2 regions of the Arthrobacter sp. B0316-1-20 genome follow, and region 1 is predicted to be linked to the other one. Evidence: riboswitches for the same ligand, from Rfam matches in the RefSeq annotation. Region 1 holds a riboswitch; the other holds the start of a gene.

Region 1 (11,408 bases):
TCCCCTACGCCGCGGTCCGCCGCTTCCGTCGCCCACTGCACCGCGTCGATGCCGGTGCCTTTGCGGCCGCCGTGCGTGGTGACTTCGAATCCGGAGGCCACCGAGGGGTTGTCAGTGCGGCGGGCATCCAGCGAGAGCACCAGTACCTGGGAACCAAAATGGCGGGTGATTTCGTCGATCACGTCGGGCCGGGCCACCGCGGCGGTATTGATCGCGGCCTTGTCGGCTCCGAACCGCAGCAGTTTGTCGACGTCGGCCACTTCCCGCACGCCGCCGCCCACGGTCAGCGGGATGAAGACTTCCTCGGCGGTGCGGGCCACCACGTCGAAGGTCGTTTCCCGGTTGCCGGACGAAGCGGTGACGTCCAGGAACGTAAGCTCGTCGGCGCCGGCACGGTCGTACCGGTGCGCCAGCTCCACCGGATCACCGGCGTCGCGCAGGCCTTCGAAATTGACCCCCTTGACCACACGTCCGGCGTCGACGTCGAGGCAGGGGATAACGCGGATGGCAACAGTCATGGCTTACTCCGGAGCAATCAGATGCGGCAGGCGTGGATGGTGCTGACCAGAATGGCCCGGGCACCGAGATCGTAAAGCTCGTCCATGATCCGGTTGGTCTGGGTCCGCCGGACCATTGAACGCACCGCCACCCAGTCGGTGTCGCGCAGCGGAGAGACCGTGGGTGATTCAAGGCCGGGGGTCAACGTCGCGGCGGCATCCACCAGATCCTTGCGGATGTCGTAGTCCATCATCACGTATTCGCGGGCCACAATCACGCCGCGGAGCCGGCGCATCAGCACAGCCAGTCCTGGCGGAGGGGTCTCGCCGGCGCGGCCGATCAGCACGGCCTCGGATTTCAGGATGGGGTCGCCGAAAATCTCCATGCCTGCGGCGCGCAGGGTGTTGCCGGTTTCCACCACATCGGCGATGGCATCGGCCACACCCAAACGAACGGAGGATTCAACCGCTCCGTCCAACCGGACCACGGAGGCCTCGATGCCGCGCTCGGACAGGTAGCTGCGCAGCAGCCCGTCGTAGCTGGTGGCCAGGCGCTTGCCGTTTAATTGCTCGGCGCGGGAAAACTCCCCCACCGGGCCGGCGAACCGAAACGTGGATGCTCCGAACCCGAGGTTCATCAGCTCCACCGCCTCCACCTGCGCATCCAGGAACAGGTCGCGGCCGGTGATGCCGACGTCCAGGGTGCCGGAGCCCACATAGACGGCGATGTCGCGGGGGCGCAGGAAGAAGAACTCAATATCGTTGTCCGGGTCGGTCATGACCAGTTCGCGGCTGTCGCGGCGCTGGCGGTAACCGGCTTCCCCCAGCATGGCGGAGGCGGCCTCGGACAGGGATCCCTTGTTGGGGACAGCTACACGGAGCATCTGGAAGTCTTTCTGGAATCGGCTCGGCCGCAGCGCGGCCTGCAAGGATGGATTCGGCCTGGGTCCGGGCGGGGCGCCGACGACGGCGGCGTCCCGCTACAGATGCTTGTAGACGTCCTCCAGCTGCAATCCCTTGGCGATCATCAGGACCTGCAGGTGGTACAACAGCTGGGAGATTTCCTCAGCGGCGGCCTCGTCGGATTCGTATTCGGCTGCCATCCAGACTTCGGCGGCCTCTTCGACGACCTTCTTCCCGATCCCGTGGATGCCGGAATCCAGCTCGGCTACCGTACGGGAGCCCTCCGGGCGCTGCTGCGCCTTGTCGCTCAGTTCCGCAAACAGGGATTCGAAGGATTTCACGCCCTTTAGCCTACGTCAGGAGCGCGGGGCCGCCACAAACGGCCGTACGCATTGTGACGAACCCCTCCGGCGCCAGCCGGGCGCCCGCTCACACGCCGAGGCCCCGGAGCGTAGCCGCAGTTGCCAGCGCTGCGGTAACCGCCTCGTGCCCTTTGTCCTCGTTGGAGTCCTCCAGACCTGCACGGTCCAGTCCTTGCTGCTCCGTATCGCAGGTGAGCACGCCGAAGCCCACCGGCTTGCCGGTCCGGACGCTGACATTGGTCAGCCCCTCGGTGGCGGCCTGGCACACGTACTCAAAGTGCGGCGTGCCCCCGCGGATCACCACGCCGAGCGCCACCACTGCGTCATAGTGCGGGGCCAGGCGGGCGGCTGCCACGGGCAGCTCGAAGGCGCCGGGTACGCGGACCAAGGCAGGGTCGTCGATTCCCGCCTCGGAGGCCGCGCGCAGCGCGCCGTTGACCAGACCGTCCATGATCTGGGTGTGCCAACTGGCGGCGACAATCGCGAGCTTCAGCCCGCCGGTCGCCTCCTGCAGGCCGGTGATGTCGATAACTGGGGCTCCGTGTCCGCTCATGTTCTTCCTTCGTGAATGTGTTGGTGGGTAGTGATCAGCAGTGGATGGGTGTGGCCGAAGGCGCGGGCATCAGCTCTGCTGTACGGGCGTGGTCTGTAGGACAGCCAGCCGATGGTCCATCCGGTCCCGCTTCGTCTCCAGGTAGCGGCGGTTCTGCTCGCGGAAGGGAACTTCGGCGGTCACCATCTCCGCTACCTGGATGCCGAGCGCTGCCAACATCAAGCTTTTGGCCGGGTTGTTGCTCAGCAGCCGGATGGAGCCGATGCCCATGGCACGCAGGATGGCGGCCGCAGCCGAATAGTCGCGCGCATCCACTGGCAGCCCCAACTGCTCGTTGGCTTCCACCGTGTCGGCGCCGGCTTCCTGCAGTGCGTAAGCCCGCATTTTGTTGGCCAGGCCGATGCCGCGCCCCTCCTGCCCGCGCAGGTAAAGGACGGTTCCGCCCTGCTCCCCGATCAGTCCCAGCGCCTGTTCCAATTGCTCGCCGCAGTCGCATCGGTAGGACGCGAACACATCCCCGGTCAGGCATTCGGAGTGCAGCCGGACCAACGGCTCGGCCGCCGGCCGGACCGGGGAGGTGATGCTCAAGTGCTCCACGCCGGTGGCGGCATCCGTCCAGGCTTGCGCCATGAAGTTGCCGAAGGCAGTGGGCAGCTGAACCGACGGCCCGGCCTCGACCGTTGCAGCCGGCGGCTTTTCGCGGATGTCGTCAGTGGCCACTGCCAACCGCCTTCGGAAGGGATGCCGGGACCGCTCCCCCGGACAGGTGGTTCGCCAGGTCCTCGATCGAGACCAGCGGGCAGTTGTGCTCGTCGGCGAAAGCCCGCAGGGCCGGCAGCCGCATCATATCCCCCTCGTCATGCACCAGCTCGGCGATGACGCCGACCGGCGCACGCCCGCCCAGCCGGCACAGGTCCACGGCCGCCTCGGTGTGCCCGCGGCGCGCCAGCACGCCGCCGTCGACCGCGCGCAGCGGAAAGACATGGCCGGGCCGGGTCAAATCTGCGGCGGTACTGTCCGCAGCGGCGAGTACCAGTGCGGTGCGCGCACGGTCCGCGGAACTAATCCCGGTGGTTACGCCGACGGCGGCGTCGCAGGACACCGTGTAGGCCGTGCCCTTGGCATCTTGGTTGACTTCAACCATCGGCGGCAGCCCCAGTTCGTCGGCACGGGCCGCCGCGAGCGGCACGCAAATCACGCCCGAGGTATAGCGGATGGTCCAGCCCATCAGCTCAGGGGTGGCGGCGTCGGCGGCGAAGATGATGTCGCCTTCGTTTTCCCGGTCCTCGTCATCGACGACGACGACGGGGCGGCCGGCGGCGATCGCCGCGACCGCGGCTTCGATGGTATCGAGCGCGATCCGCGGCTCCACGGCGGCGCTCATGACCGGGCTCCGGAGGTGAAGGCCAGCAGCCGCTCGGCGTACTTGGCCAGGACGTCCACTTCCAGGTTCACGGTGTCTCCGGGCTGTTTCGCGCCCAGTCCGGTGTCGGCCAGCGTGGTGGGGATCAGGCCGACCTCGAAGAACTGAGTCGCCGCTGATGCATCGCTGACCGCCGTGACCGTCAGCGAGACGCCGTCGACGGCGATGGATCCCTTCTCCGCTATGTAGCGGGCCAGCTCCAGCGGAACGGTGAAACGCAGGCGTTCCCAGTCGCCCAAGTCCTCCCGTTCAACCAGCGTGCCCACGCCGTCCACATGGCCTTGGACCACGTGACCGTCCAGCCGCCCGCCGGCCGGCACGCAGCGCTCCAGGTTGACGGCCTGCCCCGGCTGGAGCGACCCGGTGGTGGTGCGCGTCAGCGTCTCGCCCATCACGTCAACGCTGACCCGGCTGCCGTCCAGCGCGACGGCGGTGAGGCACACACCGTTGACGGCGATCGAGCCACCGAGCCCGAGGCCGGAGGCCGTTCGGGGCGCGGTGAAGGTCAGCACGGCGCTGTCGGTGGATGGACTCAGGTCCAGGGATTCAACCCGCCCTTGTTCGGCGATGATTCCGGTAAACATTCACTTGCCTTTCTGGGTGCCGTTTAACGGCAGAGGTTCAAGGTGCAGGCGCAGGTCCGCGCCCAGGGTGCGGGCACTGCCGCCGGCGCTGTCCCAGCGCCACCGGCCCGCGTCGGCCAGTGTGCCGATGCCAAGGTCGGCCACCGCGCGGGTGCCGGCCCCGAGCATCAGCGGCGCCAGGTAGAGGACCAGCTCATCGACCAGGTCAGCGCGCAAGAAGGCCGAGGCGATGGTGGCTCCGCCTTCGATCATGGCGTGGCCGACGCCACGCCCGGCCAGTTCGGCCAACACTTCAGCGGGATCATGGGTAGCCAGTTGCAGGAACCGTCCATCGGTGCCGCGGACGGCCGCGTCTGCAGGCACTTTCCGGCGCCCCATCACCACTCGCAGCGGCTGGCCCGGCGTCTCGGCTCCGGCCGGGTCCCGGGCGGTGAGCCGGGGGTTGTCGGCGGCGATGGTTCCGTTGCCGGCGATGATCGCATCCGCACGGGAGCGGATGCCGTGGCTGTCGGCCCGGGCTTCCTCCCCGGTGATCCACTGGCTGGTGCCGTCCGCCGCAGCGATCAGTCCGTCCACTGTTTGGGCGATGTGCAGCGTGGTGAACGGCCGGTTTTCCCGCCGGGCCCGGAACCAGCGGTGGTTCAGCTCCTGGGCCGGCTGCGGCATGAGTCCGGTGCGTACGGCGACGCCGGCGGCCGCCAGCCGCTGGGCTCCGCCGGCCGCCTCATGGGTGGGGTCGGCCGCAGCGTAGACGAGCGAACCGATGCCTGCTTCCACAATGGCGCCGGAGCAGGGGCCTGTCCGGCCGCGGTGATTGCACGGCTCCAGGGTCACCAGCATGGTGCAGTCAGCCAGCTCCGCTTCACGTCCCGATGGCACGTTGGCCAGCGCATCCACTTCAGCGTGCGGCGTGCCGGCACCCCGGTGGTAGCCGGTGCTGACCACGTCGCCGCGCGGATCGATGATCGCCGCTCCCACCAGGGGATTCGCTCCGCGCACACCCAGTCCGGCGGCCTGCAGCGCCAGCTCCATGCCGCGCTGCTCCGCCGTCGAAAATTTCTGGCTGGTGCCGGGGGCTGGTTGACTCATCGCGCATGCACCGGCTCGTCGTCGCCGCCGGCCCCCGCCGGCTGCCCGATCCGCGGATCCGGGTGCAGCGTCTCGACTTCGGGCTTGGCCTGGGCGTTGGCCCGCCACCAGACGAAGAACCCGACCAGGGTGAAGCCGCCGTAGAAGAGATACATGAAGGCGCTGGCGTAGTAGCCGGCACTGAACAGCAGCGGCACGCCCACAATGTCCACCGCGACCCAGATCAGCCAGAACTCAACCCAGCCGCGGGCCATGCCGTAGGTGGCCAGCAGCGACCCGACGAAGGTCCAGGCGTCGGCCCACACCGGCTCGTAGGAGCCCAGGGCGGCAAAGACCGGGGTGAGGGCGACGGTACCCAAGAGCAGGGCAGCCACCAGGCCCACTCGCGCCCTGCCGCCGGCCCACTGCGGGGTAATGGCGCGGCCGGTGCCGTTGCGTGCGGAGCGCCAGCGGTTCCAACCGTAAACGGCCACCGCAATGAACATGATCTGCCGGCCGGCCTGTCCCAGCAGGTTGGCGGTGTTGGCCGAGCCGAACAGCGAGCCAAGGAAGACCGTCAGCAGCAGGAGGTTGCCGATAATGCCCACCGGCCAGGCCCACACTTTTCGGCGCATGCCGCCGAAGGCGCTGAGGAGTCCAAAAACATTTCCCAGAACTTCGCGCAGCAGCAGTGAGCTGCCGGCAACGGGAATCTGAGCTTCAAAGAGCCACCGCAGAAATTCCATGCCGTTCCTTTCGAGCCGCGGCGGCTCCGGGGGAACGACAGTGCGGTAGGTCCGGGCATCCGGGATAACGGCCAGTGGCCGTACCCGGTGGCCCATTGCTGCCACCTGTACGTGCTTCTCCCATCCAGACTTTAACTGTCGGTACCGGAATTTCACCGGTTCAACCGTGGCCTCGGGTTCCGGGTGGAACCTTGGGCAACGGGTCGCGGACTATAACCGCCGGTTCGGACTTACACCGACCCCGGAGCACGTTGTGTTTGCGTAACTATGCTCTCACAACTGCTGCAGGGGTCCGGCATTCCCGTCACATCGTGTAACAGCCGTCACAGAACCTTGGCCGCGGCCCGCAGCGAGGCGATGGCTTGCTCAGGGTCCGGCTGGCCATAAACGGCGGAGCCGGCGACGAAAACCGTGGCACCGGCCTCCGCGGCCCGCACAATCGTCTCCTGGGTGACGCCGCCGTCCACTTGGATCGCCACCGGCAGCCCGGAGCCGGCCACCGCGTTCGCCGCCTTGCGGATCTTGGGCAGCGTCACCTCCAAAAATGCCTGGCCGCCGAAGCCCGGTTCAACGGTCATGATCAGCAGCAGGTCCATCTCGGGGAGCAGATCGAGATACGGTTCGACGGCGGTGGCCGGCTTGAGCGCCATGCCCGCCTTGGCTCCGTGGAACCTCAGCTCCCTGGCCAGCCGCACCGGCGCCTTCGCCGCTTCCACATGGAAGGTCACCGATTCGATGCCGGCTTCGGCATAGGCCGGCGCCCACCGGTCGGGATCGGCAATCATCAGGTGCGCGTCCAACGGCAGGCTGCTGACCTCCTGAATCCGCTGCACCACCGGCAGCCCGATGGTCAGGTTCGGCACAAAGTGGTTGTCCATCACATCCACATGCACCGCGTCGGCGGTGCTGATCCGCTGCAGTTCGGCTTCGAGGTTGACGAAATCAGCCGAGAGGATGCTGGGGTTGATGCAGCAGTGGGCCATCGGTTGCTTGCCTGCCTGTCTAGGTGTTGTCGGATGTGGGGCTCTGCGCGGGTTGCGCGGGTACGGGTCAGTTGCTGCGGCGCAGCAGCGCCATGAACATGGCATCGGTGCCGTGGCGGTGCGGCCAGAGCTGCGTGGTGGTCCCGCCGGCCCGGCCGACCGTGTCCCCGCCCGGCTGTCCTGCTTCCAGGTGGCCAGGGAGGCTGACACCGTCGAGGACGGCGGATGTGTCCAGCAGTTCCAGCGCGGGGTGCCGGCGCAGCAGGTCGGCGACCACCGCCGTCGTCTCCGCCGGGTGCGGGGAGCAGGTCACATAGGCGATCAGGCCGCCCGGCTTGGCGGCCGCGACGGCTGCTTCGAGCAGGTCGCGCTGCAGGGGACCCAGTTGGGCAACGTCGGAGGGTTTCCGGCGCCAGCGGGATTCCGGGCGGCGCCGGAGGGCTCCCAATCCGGTGCAGGGCGCATCCACCATGATCCGGTCGAACTGGCCGGCATACAGGTCGCCGACCTCGCGGCCGTCTCCGGTACGGATCTCCCAGACGTCAGGCGGAACCGGAGCCAGCGCCTTGCGGACCAACTCGGCACGGTGCACGGCCACTTCGTTAGCCAACAACGTGGCGCCCTGTTCGGCGGCCAAGGCAGCCAACAGAGCCGCCTTTCCGCCTGGGCCGGCGCAGAGGTCGAGCCAGCGCTCGTCCGGCGTTGCCGGGGCCGCTGCGGCCAGGGCACGGGCCACCAGTTGGGACCCGGCATCTTGGACGCGGGTGGTTCCGGATCGGACGCTGGCCAGCCGGCCGACGTCGCCGCCGGCGTAGAGGGCGGAGCCTTCGACAAGTTCGCCGGGCTCGGCCCCTGCCTCGACCGCCTCGTCCAACGTGCCCAGGCCGGGCAGCGCCACCAGGTTCACCACCGGTGCGGCGTTGTCGGCAACCAGCAAGTCTTCCAGTTCGTCCACACTGCGGCCATGGCCAGCCAGCGACTGCCGCAACGCCCGCACGATCCACTCCGGGTGGCTGTGTTCCAAGGCGGCGGCCTTGACCGGGTCGGTCTCCCCCGCCGTCAGCTCGGCGGTCCAGCCGCTGAGGTCGTGCGCGGTCACCTTGCGCAGCACGGCATTGATCAGCGAACCGGGCCCGGCGCCGATCACCGCGCGGGCCAGGCTGACGGTCTGGTCCAAGGCGGCATGCGCCGGCACCCGCATGGCCAGCAGTTGGTGGGCGCCCAGGCGCAGCGCGTCAAGGATCGCCGGGTCCAGCTGGTCCAGTGGCCGGTCGACGCAGCGGGCGAGAATGGCATCGTAGGTGCCCAGGCCGCGCAAGGCGCCGTAAGCCAGTTCCGTGGCGAAACCGGCGTCGCGTTTGTCCAGCCGGTGTTTGCGGATGCTGGCCGGCAGCACCAAGTTGGCATACGCGTCGTCCCGTTCCACCGCGCGCAGCACCTCGAATGCGGCCAGCCGCGCCGGATCTGCCGTCCTGGACCGCTGCGACGGGGCCGCCTGCGAGTAGTGCCGGGTGCCGCCGCGGTTTCGCTCCCGCCCGGCAGCATCACGTCGTCCGCCGCTTGGACCGCTGCCGCGGTTGTTCCCACGGGGGTTATCGCGGCCGCGTCCTTCGTTGTTGCCACGGCCGTTGTTCCGGCCGCCTTCGTTCCGGCCGTTCATTCGAAGTGCACATCCTCACGCTGCCCAAGCCCGCGGGCCCAGTCTGCAGCATCCATCATCTTTTTGCCTGCCGGCTGAACCTTGTCCAGCTCAACCGCGTGGGAGCCGGTGCCCACCAGGGCGGACGCCGACGAGCCGCCGGACAGCCTGACCGCCCCGGGCAGCAAATCCCGGGTCTCCGGGCGCGGTCGTACCGGTCCCAGCTTGAACCGCTGCCCATCGAGCATGGTCCAGGCGCCGGGCTCCGGAGTCACCCCATTGATGCGGCGGCGGATGGCCAGCGCCGGCTGCCGCCAATCAATGTGTCCGTCCTCCAGCGCCAGCTTGGGCGCCAGGCTGACCTCGCCGGTCTGCGCCACCGCCGCGGCTTTGCCTGCGCCGACGGCCGCGAGTGTTTGGGACAGCAGCACGGCGCCGCTGCGGGACAGTCTCTCCAGCAGGTCGCCGCTGGTGTCCTCCGGGCGCAGCGCCTCGGTCAAGGTGCCGTAGACCGGGCCGGTATCCAGCCCCTTTTCCAGCAAGAAGGTGGAGGCACCGGTGACATCGTCGCCGTGGATAACGGCGTGTTGCACCGGCGCGGCACCGCGCCACGCAGGCAACAGGGAGAAGTGTAGGTTGATCCAGCCATGTTCCGGAATGCCAAGGGCTGTTTCCGGGACGAGACCGCCATAGGCCACGATGGCCGCCACATCCGGGGCGGCTGAACGGATGGCATCCATGACGCCCTGGTCGATCCGGTTGGCCCGGATCACCGGCACGCCCAGTTCAACGGCGCGGGCAGCCACGGGCGAGGGAGTCAGGATGCGTTTCCGGCCCACCGGCGCATCCTCCCGGGTGAGCACAGCCACGATCTCGAAGCCGTCCTGCACTAGCCGGTCGAGGGACGGTACCGCCACGCCTGGCGTGCCGGCGAAAAGAACGCGCAAGCCGTTGCCGCTTTCCGTCATGCCAGCGGCTGCCCGAAGGAACCGGTACGTGCCGGTGCCGCTTCGCGGCTGAAGCCGGAACGGACGTGCGCGGCCCGCTGGGCCTGGGTTTCACCGGCCACTTCGTTATAGCCCGCATTGCGGATGGACCGCAGCGCGTGCTTACGGTCCTCGCCGGTGAGGTGGTCGATGTAGAGGATGCCGTCCAGGTGGTCGGTCTCATGTTGGAAGCAGCGGGCCAGCATGCCTTCGCCTTCGTATTCCACCGGGTTGCCGTGCAGATCCTGGCCCGTCACCCGCGTCCAGCGGCGCCGGCGCACCGGGTAGCCCAGTCCGGGGATGGACAGGCAGCCTTCGCTCACGTCCTGTTGAAAGTCGTCGCTGAGCTCAAGCACTGGGTTGATCACGTGGCCCCGCTGCCCGGCCACCCGGAAAGTAAAGACGCGCAGGCTGACGCCAATCTGCGGGGCGGCCAGCCCTGCTCCGTCGACGTCCTCCATGGTTTCGTCCATGTCCGCTACCAGCTTGGCCAGTTCCGGCCCGAACTCGGTCACCGGTTCCGCCTTGGTCCGCAGGACGGGGTCGCCGATAATCCGGATGCTCAGGATCGCCATGTAGTTCTCGTCCTCACTGCTGCCGCGTTGGCGGAGCTGAAAGTTGTTGGGTTCCGGTCCAGTTTAGTGGGCCTGCTGGGCCGTCTGCAGGGCCGGGGACGGAGGCGCTATCGGCAGCAGCGCGCGGCCGGCTTCAGACACCTGGAGGTGCGTCTCCCAGGCACGCCGCAGCGAGCAGAACCGGTACCAGTGCCAGCGGAGCACCTCGGGGTTGGCGCGCATGGGGCGGACTTCCGTCTCGCCGATGGCGACACCCAACAACAACGGGTCGTCGCCGTGCGCCCACGGCTCCCAGATTCCCGTCACGCCGTCCACCAAGGACTCCTGCGCCTTCATGCCCGCGACCAGCTGCATGACCACCTTGTCATTGAGCGCTTTGACCTGGCCGTTGCGGTCCGTCCCCTTGGTCTTGAAGTCAATCAGGCAGGTTCGACCGCCGATCCGGGCCACCAGGTCCAAGGTGCCGGCGTACCCCACTTCCTGGTTCCAGACGGTGATCTCCGGAGCTATCGGCTCCACCGCGTAAAGCTGCCACCATTCGTCGAACCTGTCGGCGAAAGCTTCTTCGCCGTTTGCCTTCAGCGCCTCCCGCGCCCCGGCGACGTCATGGTCTTTGTCCAGTGCCCGCAGTGCCACCTGTTCGCAGTACCCGTGGACCCGGTCGCCGCGCAGTGCAGCCGCGTCCCGGTAGCGGTCCGCCGCCAGCGTGGCTTCTTTGGCCAGCGTCCGCAGCCGGCCCGGATTACCGGCGGCCTCGGCCAACCGGGCGTCCGACGCCAAGGAGGTGGCCGCCATGTGCGCGAACCAGCCGTCCAGCGTGGTCGGCTCCTGTGCAATCACCGTGGTGATGGAAGGGACCGACGGCGGCTCGGAGGTGGAGCGCGCGTACATCCGGCCGTTGGCGGTGGCATGCGCAAGGAGTGGTGCAGTCATATAGAGATCTTCTCAGGTTCCACTGACGGTTCCGGTCCGCAGTCCGCGCTTGCGGGTCACCTGCGGCCTAGGGCAGCCTGCAGCGTCCCGGTACCCAAAACAGACATCCCGGCCGGGCTGTTGCCTGGCCGGGATGTTGTGAAGTGGTGGGCGATA
Region 2 (11,408 bases), on a different contig from region 1:
GTCAGCGCCGCGGCGGCGTCCACGAGGTCCTTGCGGATGTCGTAGTCCATCATGACGTACTCGCGGGCAACAATCACGCCGCGCAGCCGGCGCATCAGCACGTCCAGCCCGTTGGCCGGGGTCTCCCCCGCGCGGCCGATCAGCACGGCCTCGGACTTCAGGATGGGGTCCCCGAAGATTTCCATCCCGGCGGCCCGGAGCGTGTTGCCGGTCTCCACGACGTCTGCAATCGCGTCGGCAACGCCGAGGCGCACGGAGGACTCCACCGCGCCGTCCAGCCGGACGACGGAGGCGTCGATCCCGTGCTCGGCCAGGTAGCTGCGCAGCAGCCCGTCATAGCTGGTGGCCAGGCGCTTGCCGTTCAGTTGCGCGGCACTGGTGAACTCGCCGAGCGGACCGGCGAACCGGAACGTGGACGCCGCGAAGCCGAGGTTCATCAGCTCGACAGCGTCCACCTGTGCGTCCAAAAACAGGTCACGTCCGGTGATCCCGACGTCAAGGGTGCCGGAGCCTACGTAGACGGCGATGTCGCGCGGGCGGAGGAAGAAAAACTCAATGTCGTTGTCGGCATCGGTCATGACCAGTTCGCGGCTGTCGCGGCGCTGGAGGTAGCCGGCCTCGCCCAGCATGGCGGAGGCGGCTTCGGACAGGGAACCTTTGTTGGGAACAGCTACACGCAGCATGTGGGGGTCTTTCTGGGATCGTCTCGGCCGCAGCAGGGCCTCGCAAGTGTGGAATAGGCCTGGGTCTGGGCGGGGCGCCGCGCAGGGGCGGCGTCCCGCTACAGATGCTTGTAGACGTCTTCCAGCCGCAGGCCCTTGGCGATCATCAGGACCTGCAGGTGGTAGAGGAGCTGGGAGATTTCCTCGGCGGCGGCTTCGTCGGATTCGTGTTCGGCTGCCATCCAGACTTCGGCGGCCTCTTCGACGACCTTCTTCCCGATTCCGTGGATGCCGGAATCCAGCTCGGCTACCGTACGGGAGCCCTCCGGGCGCTGCTGCGCCTTTTCGCTCAGTTCCGCAAACAGGGATTCGAAGGATTTCACGCCCTTTAGACTACGTCAGGAGCGCGTGGGGGCGGCAAACCGCCGTTCCCATTGTGACGAATGCCTCCGGCGCCGCGCGGCGATCCGTTTCAGATGCGGCGCCGCGCGACGGTCCGCTTCGGACGCCGCGCCGCGCCGCGGCCCGCCTTAGACGCCGAGGCCTCGGAGCGTGGCCGCGGTCGCCAGTGCGGCGGTCACCGCTTCGTGGCCCTTGTCCTCGCTGGAGCCCGCCAGGCCGGCGCGGTCCAGGCCTTGCTGCTCGGTGTCGCAGGTAAGCACCCCGAATCCCACCGGGGTGCCGGTCTGCACGCTGACGCTGGTCAGGCCCTCGGTGGCGGCCTGGCAGACGTACTCGAAGTGCGGCGTCCCGCCGCGAATCACGACGCCGAGCGCCACCACGGCGTCATAGTGGGGCGCCAGCCGGGCGGCGGCGACGGGCAGCTCGAAAGCCCCGGGCACCCGGACCAGGGCCGGTTCCCCGATGCCCGCCTCGGTTGCCGCCCGCAGCGCGCCGTCGACCAGCCCGTCCATGATCTCGGTGTGCCAACTGGCGGCGACTATGGCGAGCTTTAGCGCGCCGGTCTCCGCCTGCAGGCCGGTGATGTCGATGGTGGGTGCTCCGTGTCCGCTCATGTTCTTCCTTCGTGAAACTCTCGTCGGTGGTTAACTGTGGTTGCCGTGCCGGGCGCAGGCGTCAGCTCTGCTGCACGGGCGTTGTCTGCAGGACGGCCAGCCGGTGGTCCATCCGGTCCCGCTTGGTCTCCAGGTAGCGGCGGTTCTGCTCCCGGAAGGGAACCTCCGCGGCCACCATCTCGACCACATCGATGCCCAGCGCCGCCAGCATGCTGCTCTTGGCAGGATTGTTGCTCAGCAGCCGGATGGCGCCGATGCCCATCGCCCGCAGGATGGCGGCGGCGGCGGAGTAGTCCCGCGCGTCCACGGGCAGGCCCAGCTGCTCGTTGGCCTCCACCGTATCGGCGCCGGCTTCCTGCAGCGCGTAGGCCCGCATCTTGTTGGCCAGCCCGATGCCGCGCCCCTCCTGCCCGCGCAGGTACAGGACCGTCCCGCCGTGCTCTCCGATCATGGCCAGCGCCTGCTCCAATTGCTCGCCGCAGTCGCAGCGGTAGGAGGCGAACACGTCGCCGGTCAGGCATTCGGAGTGCAGCCGGACCAGAGGTTCGGCCGCCGGACTGACCTGCGAGGTGATGCTCAGGTGCTCCACGCCGGTGGCGGCATCGGTCCACGCCTGGGCGGTGAAGCTGCCGAAGGCCGTGGGCAGCTGGACCGCGGGCCCGCACTCGACCGTGGCGGCCGGAGTCTTTTCGCGGATGTCCTTACCGTCCATGGTTCGCCGCCTTCGGCAGGCCGGCGGTGTCCGCGTTCCCGGCCAGGTGGTTCGCGAGGTCCTCGATCGAAACCAGCGGGCAGCCGTGCTCGTCGGCAAAGGCGCGCAGCGCCGGCAGGCGCATCATGTCCCCTTCATCGTGCACCAGTTCCGCGATGACGCCCACCGGCGCACGCCCGCCCAGCCGGCACAGGTCCACGGCGGCTTCGGTGTGTCCGCGCCGCGCGAGCACGCCGCCGTCGACCGCCCGCAGCGGGAAGACATGCCCGGGCCGGGTCAGGTCGGCGGCAGTGCTGTCCGCCGCCGCCAGCACCACGGCGGTGCGCGCACGGTCGGCGGAACTGATGCCGGTGGTCACGCCGTCGGCCGCGTCGCAGGAAACCGTGTAGGCCGTTCCCTTGGCATCCTGGTTGACTTCGACCATAGGCGGCAGCCCCAGTTCGTCGGCCCGCGCCGCCGGCAGTGGCACGCAGATGACGCCCGAGGTATAGCGGATGGTCCAGCCCATCAGTTCGGGGGTCGCGGCGTCGGCGGCGAAGATGATGTCGCCTTCGTTTTCCCGGTCCTCGTCATCAACGACGACGACGGGGCGGCCGGCGGCGACCGCCGCCACAGCGGCTTCGATCGTGTCGAGCGCGATCCGCGGCTCCACCGCGGCGCTCATGCCCTGGCTCCGGTGGTGAAGGCCAGGAGCCGTTCGGCGTACTTGGCGAGGACGTCCACTTCCAGGTTGACGCTGTCGCCGGGTTGTTTCGCGCCCAGGCCGGTGTCGGCCAGCGTGGTGGGAATCAGGCCGACTTCGAAGAACTGCGTCGCGGCACCGGCATCGCTGACGTTCGTGACCGTCAGCGAGACGCCGTCGACGGCGATGGAGCCCTTCTCCGCGATGTAACGGGCCAGCTCCACGGGAACGGTGAAGCGCAGCCGCTCCCAGTCGCCCAGGTCCTCGCGTTCGGCCAGCGTGCCGACACCGTCCACGTGCCCCTGAACCACATGTCCGTCCAGCCGTCCGCCGGCCGGGACGCAGCGTTCCAGGTTGACCGGCTGCCCCGGACGGAGCGAACCGGTGGTGGTGCGTGTGAGGGTCTCCCCCATCACGTCCACGCTGACCCGGCTGCCGTCCAGCGCGACTGCGGTCAGGCACACGCCGTTGACGGCGATCGACCCGCCGAGCCCGAGCCCGGCAGCCGTTTCGGGTGCGGTGAAGGTCAGCACTGCGCTGTCAGTGGCCGGACTCAGGTCCAGCGATTCAACGCGCCCTTGTTCCGCGATGATTCCGGTAAACATTCATTTGCCTTTCTGAGTGCCGTGGGACGGCAGGGGTTCCAGGTGCAGGCGCAGGTCCGCGCCCAGGATTCGGGTGCTGCCGCCGGCCGTGTCCCAACGCCAGCGGCCGGCCTCGGACAGCGTCCCGATGCCGAGGTCGGCCACCGCACGGGTGCCGGCGCCGAGCATCAGGGGTGCCAGGTAGAGCACGAGTTCGTCGACCAGGTCGGCGCGAAGGAAAGCCGAGGCGACGGTCGCTCCGCCCTCGATCATCGCGTGGCCGATGCCGCGCCGTGCCAGTTCGGCCAGGACTTCGGCCGGGTCGTGGGTGGCCAGTTGCAGGAAGCGGCCATCGGTGCCGCGGACCGCGGCGTCTGCCGCGACCTTTCGGCGCCCCATCACCACGCGCAGCGGCTGGCCCGGAGTTTCGTGTCCGGCCCGGTCGCGGGCGGTGAGCCTCGGGTTGTCGGCCGCGATGGTTCCGTTGCCGGCGATGATGGCGTCCGCGCGGGCGCGGATGCCGTGGCTGTCCGCCCGCGCCTCTTCCCCGGTGATCCATTGGCTGGTGCCGTCTGCCGCGGCAATCAGGCCGTCCACGGTCTGCGCGACGTGCAGGGTGGTGAACGGCCGCGCTTCCCGCCGGGCCTCGAACCAGCGATGGTTCAGGTCCAGCGCCTGCTCCCGCAGCAGTCCCGTACGCACGGCGACGCCGGCCTCGGCCAGCCGCTGCGCCCCGCCGGCGGCCGCCTCGGTGGGGTCGGCCGTGGCGTAGACCAGCGAGCCGATGCCCGCGTCCAGGATGGCGCCGGAACAGGGGCCGGTGCGGCCGCGGTGGTTGCACGGCTCCAGGGTCACCAGCATGGTGCAGTCCGCCAGGTCCGCGGCGCGCTCCGGGGACACGTTCGCCAGCGCATCGACTTCGGCGTGGGGTGTGCCGGCGCCCCGGTGGTAACCGATGCTGACCACCTCGCCCCGCGGGTCGATGATGGCGGCGCCCACGAGGGGGTTTGCTCCGCGCACGCCCTGCCGCGCGGCATCCAGCGCAAACTCCATGGCGCGCTGCTCGGCCGGCGCGAAATCCCTGGCCGTGCCGACTGCCGCCTGGCCCATCACGCATGCACCTGCTCGCCGGCCGGGCGCCCGATGCGCGGATCGGGATGCAGGGTTTCGACGCCGGGCTTGGCCTGCGCGTTGGCCCGCCACCAGACGAAGAATCCAACCAGCGTGAAGCCTCCGTAGAAGAGGTACATAAAGGCGCTGGCGTAGTAGCCGGCGCTAAACAGCAGCGGCACGCCCACAATGTCGACCGCCACCCAGATCAGCCAGAACTCGACCCAGCCGCGTGCCATGCCGTAGGTGGCCAGCAATGAACCGACGAAGGTCCAGGCATCGGCCCAGACCGGCTCGTAGGAGCCGAGGGCCGCGAAGACCGGGGTCAGGGCGACGGTGCCCAGGAGCAAGGCGGCGACCAGGCCCAGGCGCGCCTTGCCGCCGGCCCACTGCGGGGTGATGGCGTGGCCCTCGCCGCTGCGTGCGGAGCGCCAACGCCTCCAGCCGTAGACGGCTACGGCGATGAACATGACCTGCCGGCCGGCCTGGCCCAGGAGGTTGGCGGTATTGGCGGAGCCGAAGAGCGACCCGAGGAAAACGGTCAGCAGCAGCACGTTGCCGATGATGCCGACGGGCCAGGCCCACACCTTCCGGCGCATTCCGCCGAGCGCGCTGAGCAGGCCGAAGACGTTGCCCAGAACTTCGCGCAGCAGTAGAGCGCTGCCGGCTACGGGAATCTGGGCTTCAAAGAGCCACCGCAGAAAATCCATGCCGTTCCTTTCGAGCCGCGGCGGCTCCGGGGAACGACAGAGCGGAAGGTCCGGGGTCTCCGGGCCGCGGTCATCGACCGTACCCGGTGGCCCCATGGCTGCCACCTGTACGTGCTTCTCCCATCCAGACTTTAACTGTCGGTACCGGAATTCCACCGGTTCAACCGCTGCGTGAAGTTCCGGGCGGAACTCTCGGCAGCGGGTCGCGGACTATAACCGCCGGTTCGGACTTACACCGACCCCGGAGCACGTTTGTGTTTGCGTAACTATGCTCTCACAACTGCCCCGTGACACCTTCCATTCCCGTCACAACCTGTAACACCGGTCACAGGGGCCTCAGGAATCGGGCTGCCGGCCGGCCGCGGCCCGCAGCGAGGCGATGGCCTGCTCCGGATCGGCCTTGCCGTACACGGCGGATCCGGCCACGAAGACGGTAGCGCCGGCCTCGGCGGCCCGCACGATGGTGTCCTCGGTGACGCCCCCGTCCACCTGGATCGCCACGGGCAGCCCCGAACCCGCCACGGCGCGGGCGGCCTTGCGGATCTTGGGCAGCGTGACGTCCAGGAAAGACTGCCCGCCGAAGCCCGGCTCGACCGTCATGATCAGCAGGAGGTCCATCTCCGGGAGCAAATCCAGATAGGGCTCGACGGCGGTGGCCGGCTTCAGCGCCATGCCCGCCTTGGCCCCGCGGGACCTCAGCTCCCTGGCCAGCCGGACCGGGGCGGCCGCCGCTTCCACATGGAAGGTCACGGATTCGATCCCCGACTCGGCATATGCCGGCGCCCAGCGGTCCGGGTCGGCAATCATCAGGTGCGCGTCCAGGGGCAGGGTGCTGACTTCCCGGATTCGCTGCACCACCGGCAGCCCGATTGTCAGGTTCGGCACGAAATGGTTGTCCATCACGTCCACGTGCACGGCATCGGCGGTACTGATGCGCCGCAGTTCGGCTTCGAGGTTGACGAAATCGGCCGAGAGGATGCTGGGGTTGATGCAGCACTGTGCCATCGGATGCTTGCCTGCCTGTCTGTCTGTGTGTGTCGAGGGATGTGGGAACCGGTGTTGACCTAATTGGTTCGGCGGAGCAGCGCCATGAACATGGCATCGGTGCCGTGCCGGTGCGGCCACAGCTGCGCCGTCGTCCCGCCGGCCCGGCCCACGGCGTCGCCGCCGGGTTGCCCTGCTTCCAAGTGCCCGGGGAGGCTGACCCCGTCGAGGACGGAGGAGGTGTCCAGCAGTTCCACCCCGGGGTTCCGGCGCAGCAGGTCGGCGACCACCGCCGTCGTCTCCGCGGGGTGTGGGGAGCACGTCACGTAGGCGATCAGGCCGCCCGGCTTTGCGGCGGCCACGGCCGCGCCGAGCAGTTCGCGCTGCAGCGGCCCCAACTGCGCCACGTCGGAGGGCTTCCGGCGCCACCGCGACTCAGGGCGGCGGCGCAGAGCCCCCAACCCGGTGCAGGGAGCGTCCACCATGATCCGGTCGAACCGTCCGGCATACAGCTCGCCCACGTCGCGGCCGTCGCCGGTGCGGATCTCCCACACCCCGGCCGGTACCGGCGCCAAGGCCTTCCGGACCAGTTCGGCACGGTGTTCGGCCACCTCGTTGGCCAGCAGCGTGGCGCCCCGCTCGGCGGCCAGCGCGCCCAGCAGGGCGGCCTTGCCGCCGGGGCCGGCGCACAGATCCAGCCAGCGCTCGCCCGGCGTCACCGGCGCGGCGGCGGCCAAGGCCAGCGCTACGAGTTGGGAGCCGGCGTCCTGGACACGGGTGGTTCCGGCCCGCACGCTGGCCAGCCGGCCGAGGTCTCCGCCCGCATACAGGGCGGATCCAGCGACCAGTTCCCCGGGCTCCGCGCCGGCGTCGATCGCCTCGTCCAGCGAGCCCAGCCCGGGCAGCGCCACCAGGTTTACGACCGGCGCTGCGTTGTCGGCCGCCAGCAGGTCTTCCAATTCGTCCACGCGGCGTCCGTGCCCCGCCAGGGACTGCCGCAGGGCCCGCACCACCCATTCCGGATGGCTGTGTTCCAGAGCCGCCGCCTTGACCGGGTCGGTCTCCCCGGCTGTCAGCTCGGCGGTCCAGCCGTGCAGGTCGCGGGCGGTGACCTTGCGGAGGACGGCGTTGATCAGCGAGCCGGGGCCCGCGCCGATCACGGCGCGGGCCAGGCCGACGGTCTGGTCCAGGGCGGCGTGGGCCGGCACCCGCATGGCGAGCAGCTGGTGGGCGCCGAGGCGGAGCGCATCGAGGATCGCGGGGTCCAGCTGGTCCAGCGGCCGGTCCACGCAGCGGGCCAGGATGGCATCGTACGTGCCCAAACCGCGGAGGGCGCCGTAGGCCAGCTCGGTGGCGAAGCCGGCGTCGCGCTTGTCCAGCCGGTGTTTGCGGATGCTCGCAGGCAGCACCAGGTTCGCGTACGCGTCGTCCCGTTCCACCGCGCGGAGCACCTCGAAGGCCGCCAGCCGGGCCGGGTCGGCCGCCCGCGTCCGCTGCGACGGAGCCGACCGGGAGTACTGCCTGGTGCCGCCGCGGTTTCGCTCCCGCCCCGCAGCATCACGGCGGCCGGCCCCCTGGCCGCCGCCGCCTTGGCGTCCGCTGTTCCGGCTGCCTTCATTCCGGCCGCTCATTCGAAGTGCACGTCCTCACGCTGTCCGAGCCCGCGGGCCCAATCTGCTGCATCCATCATTTTCTTGCCCGCCGGCTGGACCCTGTCCAGCTCCACGGCATGGGAACCGGTGCCCACGAGCGCCGAGGCCGACGAGCCGCCGGACAGCCTCACGGCCCCGGGCGGCAGCCCGCGGTGCTCCGGCCGCAGGCGTACCGGGCCCAGCTTGAAGCGCTGCCCGTCGAGCATGGTCCAGGCACCGGGTTCGGGAGTGACGCCGTTGATGCGGCGGCGGATGGCCAGCGCCGGCTGCCGCCAATCAATGTGACCGTCCTCCAGGGACAGCTTGGGCGCGAGGCTGACGTCGCCGGACTGCGCCACCGCCACTGCTGTGCCCGCGCCAACGGCCGCCAGGGTTTGCGACAGCAGCACGGCGCCGCTGTGGGAGAGCCGCTCCAGCACCTCGCCGCTGGTGTCCGCGGGGCGCAACGCCTCGGTCAGGGTGCCGTACACCGGGCCCGTATCCAGCCCCTTCTCCAGTTGGAAGGTGGAGGCGCCGACGACGTCGTCGCCGTTGATGATGGCGTGCTGCACCGGCGCGGCGCCGCGCCACGCGGGCAGGAGTGAGAAGTGCAGGTTGATCCAGCCGTGTTCGGGTATGCCGAGCGCGGCCTCCGGGACGAGGCCGCCGTAGGCCACGATGGCCGCCACATCCGGGGCGGCTGCCCGGATGGCATCGGCCGCGGCCGATCCGATCCGGTTGGCCCGGATCACCGGCACGCCGAGTTCCGCGGCGCGGGCCGCCACCGGCGAGGCGGTCAGGACGCGTTTACGCCCTACCGGCGCGTCCTCCCGGGTGAGCACGGCAACGATCTCGAAGCCATCCCCGACGAGCCGGTCGAGGGAGGGCACGGCCACGCCGGGAGTGCCGGCGAAGAGGACCCGCAAGCGCCTGCCGCCGTCCGTCATGCCAGCGGCTGCCCGAAGGAACCCGTGCCCGCCGGGGCGGGCCCGCGGCTGAAGCCGGAGCCGACGTGGGCCGCGCGCTGGGCCTGGGTCTCGCCGGCCACTCCGTTGTATCCCGCGTTGCGGATGGAGCGCAGCGCGTTCTTCCGGTTCTCGCCGGTGAGGTGGTCGATGTAAAGGATTCCGTCCAGGTGGTCGGCCTCATGCTGGAAACAGCGGGCCAGCATCCCTTCGCCCTCGTACTCGACCGGGTTGCCGTGCAGGTCCTGGCCGGTGACTCGTGTCCAGCGGCGCCGGCGCACCGGGTAGCCGAGCGCGGGGATCGACAGGCATCCTTCGGCGACGTCGTCCTGGAAGTCGTCGCTGAGCTCGAGCACCGGGTTGACCACGTGGCCGCGCCGGCCGTCCACGCGGAAGGTGAAGACGCGCAGGCTCACGCCAACCTGCGGGGCGGCCAGCCCGGCGCCGTCGACGTCCTCCATGGTTTCGTCCATGTCCGCCACCAGCTTGGCCAGCTCCGGCCCGAACGCGGTGACCGTTTCCGCCTTGGTCCGCAGCACGGGGTCGCCGATAATCCGGATGCTCAGGATCGCCATGTAGTTCTTGTCCTCACTGTTGCCGCTTCAGTACGCTGCCGTTGGGTTCCGATCCAGTTTAGTGGGCCTGCTGGACCGCCTGCAGGGCCGCCGCAGGGGGCGGCGCGATCGGCAGCAGCGCCCGGCCCGCCTCGGCTACCTGCAGATGCGTTTCCCACGCCCGACGCAGCGAGCAGAAGCGGTACCAGTGCCATCGAAGCACCTCGGGGTTGGCGCGCATCGGCCGGACTTCCGTCTCACCGATCGCCACGCCCAGCAGCAGCGGATCGTCACCGTGCGCCCACGGCTCCCAGCTCCCCGTCGCGGCGTCGACCAGCGACTCCTGTGCCTTCATGCCGGCCACCAACTGCATGACCACCTTGTCGTTGAGCGCCTTGACCTGACCGTTGCGGTCCGTGCCCTTGGTCTTGAAGTCAATCAGGCAGGTGCGCCCCGCAATCCGGGCCACGAGATCCAGGGTGCCGGCGTATCCGACTTCCTGGTTCCAGACGGTGATCTCCGGGGCTATCGGCTCCACCCCGTAGAGCTGCCACCATTCGTCGAACCTGGCGGCGAAAGCCTCTTCGCCGTTGGCCTTGAGCGCCTCCCGGGCACCCGCAACGTCGTGCTCCCTGTCCAGCGCCCGCAGTGCCACCTGTTCGCAGTAAGCGTGGACGCGGTCCCCGCGCAGCGCGGCGGCATCCCGGTAGCGGTCGGCGGCCAGGGTCGCTTCCTTCGCCAGCGACCGCAGCCGCCCCGGGTCTCCGGCGGCCTCGGCCAGCCTGGCATCGGAGGCCAGGGAGGTGGCTGCCATGTGGGCGAACCAACCGTCCAGCGTGGTCGGCTCCTGCGCGATCACGGTGGTGATGGAGGGAACCGACGGCGGCTCCGAGGTGGAGCGCGCGTACATGCGGCCGTTGGCGGTGGCATGCGCAAGAAGTGGTGCAGTCATAAGGAAATCTTCTCAGGTTCCACTGACCGTTCCGGTCCGCAAGGCACAGGGCCGGCGCGACGGCGGCCGGCCCCGCGCCCGTTAACGAAACATCCCCGGCCAGGCGATGCTGCCTGGCCGGGGATGTTTTCCGTGGTGGGCGATACTGGGTTCGAACCAGTGACCTCTTCGGTGTGAACGAAGCGCGCTACCACTGCGCCAATCGCCCGGGCTTGCTGCCGGATGCGCCGGGCGCTTCCTGCAACGTCTAGAAATGCTAGCCCACCGAGGCGCTGAAACAAAAATCGCCCGGCCACTGCGCCTGGGCAGTTGTTACCTGTGTGGTCTTTGGGGCGGGCGAGGAACGGGACCGCGGGTGGGCCACGGAACGGGTCGGCGGGCCCGCCGCCGCGTCGATAGCCTCCGGGCCGACCGGCCCGCGTCGTTTCACCCGCCACAGCGTCGATTGGACGAAGCGGGAATCGTCCTATAGAGTTTTTACTCGTTGGAAATCACAGCGACGCCGCGAGCCGTTCGATGAAGGATCGCGGAAAAAGTGATGGAAAACTTTTGCGGACGTAGCTCAGCTGGCTAGAGCACCACCTTGCCAAGGTGGATGTCGCGGGTTCGAATCCCGTCGTCCGCTCGCAAGTCACTGTAACGTGCCAGCGTCGCTGGCCGGTCCTAGCGCAACTGCGAATAGGCACGGTGGGGTGGCCGAGAGGCGAGGCAGCGGCCTGCAAAGCCGTATACGCGGGTTCGAATCCCGTCCCCACCTCGTTTGCGGCGACACAGCAAACATCTCGTGAGAGATCACGGGCGATTGGCGCAGCGGTAGCGCGCTTCCCTGACACGGAAGAGGTCACT

Evidence for each region. A riboswitch is a leader RNA that binds a small molecule or an ion and turns the genes downstream of it on or off. The one in region 1 is predicted to bind FMN.
Region 2: it holds a riboswitch for FMN, as region 1 does, so the genes downstream of both, pnuC (nicotinamide riboside transporter PnuC) here and pnuC (nicotinamide riboside transporter PnuC) in region 1, are expected to answer to the same signal.

What each region holds. Positions count from the first base shown of each region.
Region 1 covers NZ_JBNHHC010000015.1:127,269-138,676, forward strand. Annotated here, with positions in the region: gene hisF (imidazole glycerol phosphate synthase subunit HisF) at 1-518, opposite strand, end outside; gene hisG (ATP phosphoribosyltransferase) at 536-1,381, opposite strand; gene AC5RW2_RS23530 (phosphoribosyl-ATP diphosphatase) at 1,478-1,741, opposite strand; gene ribH (6,7-dimethyl-8-ribityllumazine synthase) at 1,830-2,315, opposite strand; gene ribA (GTP cyclohydrolase II) at 2,385-3,035, opposite strand; gene ribB (3,4-dihydroxy-2-butanone-4-phosphate synthase) at 3,025-3,699, opposite strand; gene AC5RW2_RS23550 (riboflavin synthase) at 3,696-4,322, opposite strand; gene ribD (bifunctional diaminohydroxyphosphoribosylaminopyrimidine deaminase/5-amino-6-(5-phosphoribosylamino)uracil reductase RibD) at 4,323-5,411, opposite strand; gene pnuC (nicotinamide riboside transporter PnuC) at 5,408-6,136, opposite strand; FMN riboswitch at 6,245-6,389, opposite strand; gene rpe (ribulose-phosphate 3-epimerase) at 6,460-7,119, opposite strand; gene AC5RW2_RS23570 (RsmB/NOP family class I SAM-dependent RNA methyltransferase) at 7,187-8,779, opposite strand; gene fmt (methionyl-tRNA formyltransferase) at 8,776-9,705, opposite strand; gene def (peptide deformylase) at 9,723-10,319, opposite strand; gene AC5RW2_RS23585 (cytochrome) at 10,383-11,252, opposite strand; tRNA gene AC5RW2_RS23590 (tRNA-Val) at 11,397-11,408, opposite strand, start outside.
Region 2 covers NZ_JBNHHC010000013.1:211,696-223,103, forward strand. Annotated here, with positions in the region: gene hisG (ATP phosphoribosyltransferase) at 1-683, opposite strand, end outside; gene AC5RW2_RS21795 (phosphoribosyl-ATP diphosphatase) at 782-1,045, opposite strand; gene ribH (6,7-dimethyl-8-ribityllumazine synthase) at 1,193-1,678, opposite strand; gene ribA (GTP cyclohydrolase II) at 1,740-2,390, opposite strand; gene ribB (3,4-dihydroxy-2-butanone-4-phosphate synthase) at 2,380-3,054, opposite strand; gene AC5RW2_RS21815 (riboflavin synthase) at 3,051-3,677, opposite strand; gene ribD (bifunctional diaminohydroxyphosphoribosylaminopyrimidine deaminase/5-amino-6-(5-phosphoribosylamino)uracil reductase RibD) at 3,678-4,766, opposite strand; gene pnuC (nicotinamide riboside transporter PnuC) at 4,766-5,476, opposite strand; FMN riboswitch at 5,584-5,730, opposite strand; gene rpe (ribulose-phosphate 3-epimerase) at 5,813-6,481, opposite strand; gene AC5RW2_RS21835 (RsmB/NOP family class I SAM-dependent RNA methyltransferase) at 6,541-8,091, opposite strand; gene fmt (methionyl-tRNA formyltransferase) at 8,088-9,017, opposite strand; gene def (peptide deformylase) at 9,035-9,631, opposite strand; gene AC5RW2_RS21850 (cytochrome) at 9,690-10,562, opposite strand; tRNA gene AC5RW2_RS21855 (tRNA-Val) at 10,696-10,770, opposite strand; tRNA gene AC5RW2_RS21860 (tRNA-Gly) at 11,114-11,187, shown strand; tRNA gene AC5RW2_RS21865 (tRNA-Cys) at 11,249-11,319, shown strand; tRNA gene AC5RW2_RS21870 (tRNA-Val) at 11,359-11,408, shown strand, end outside.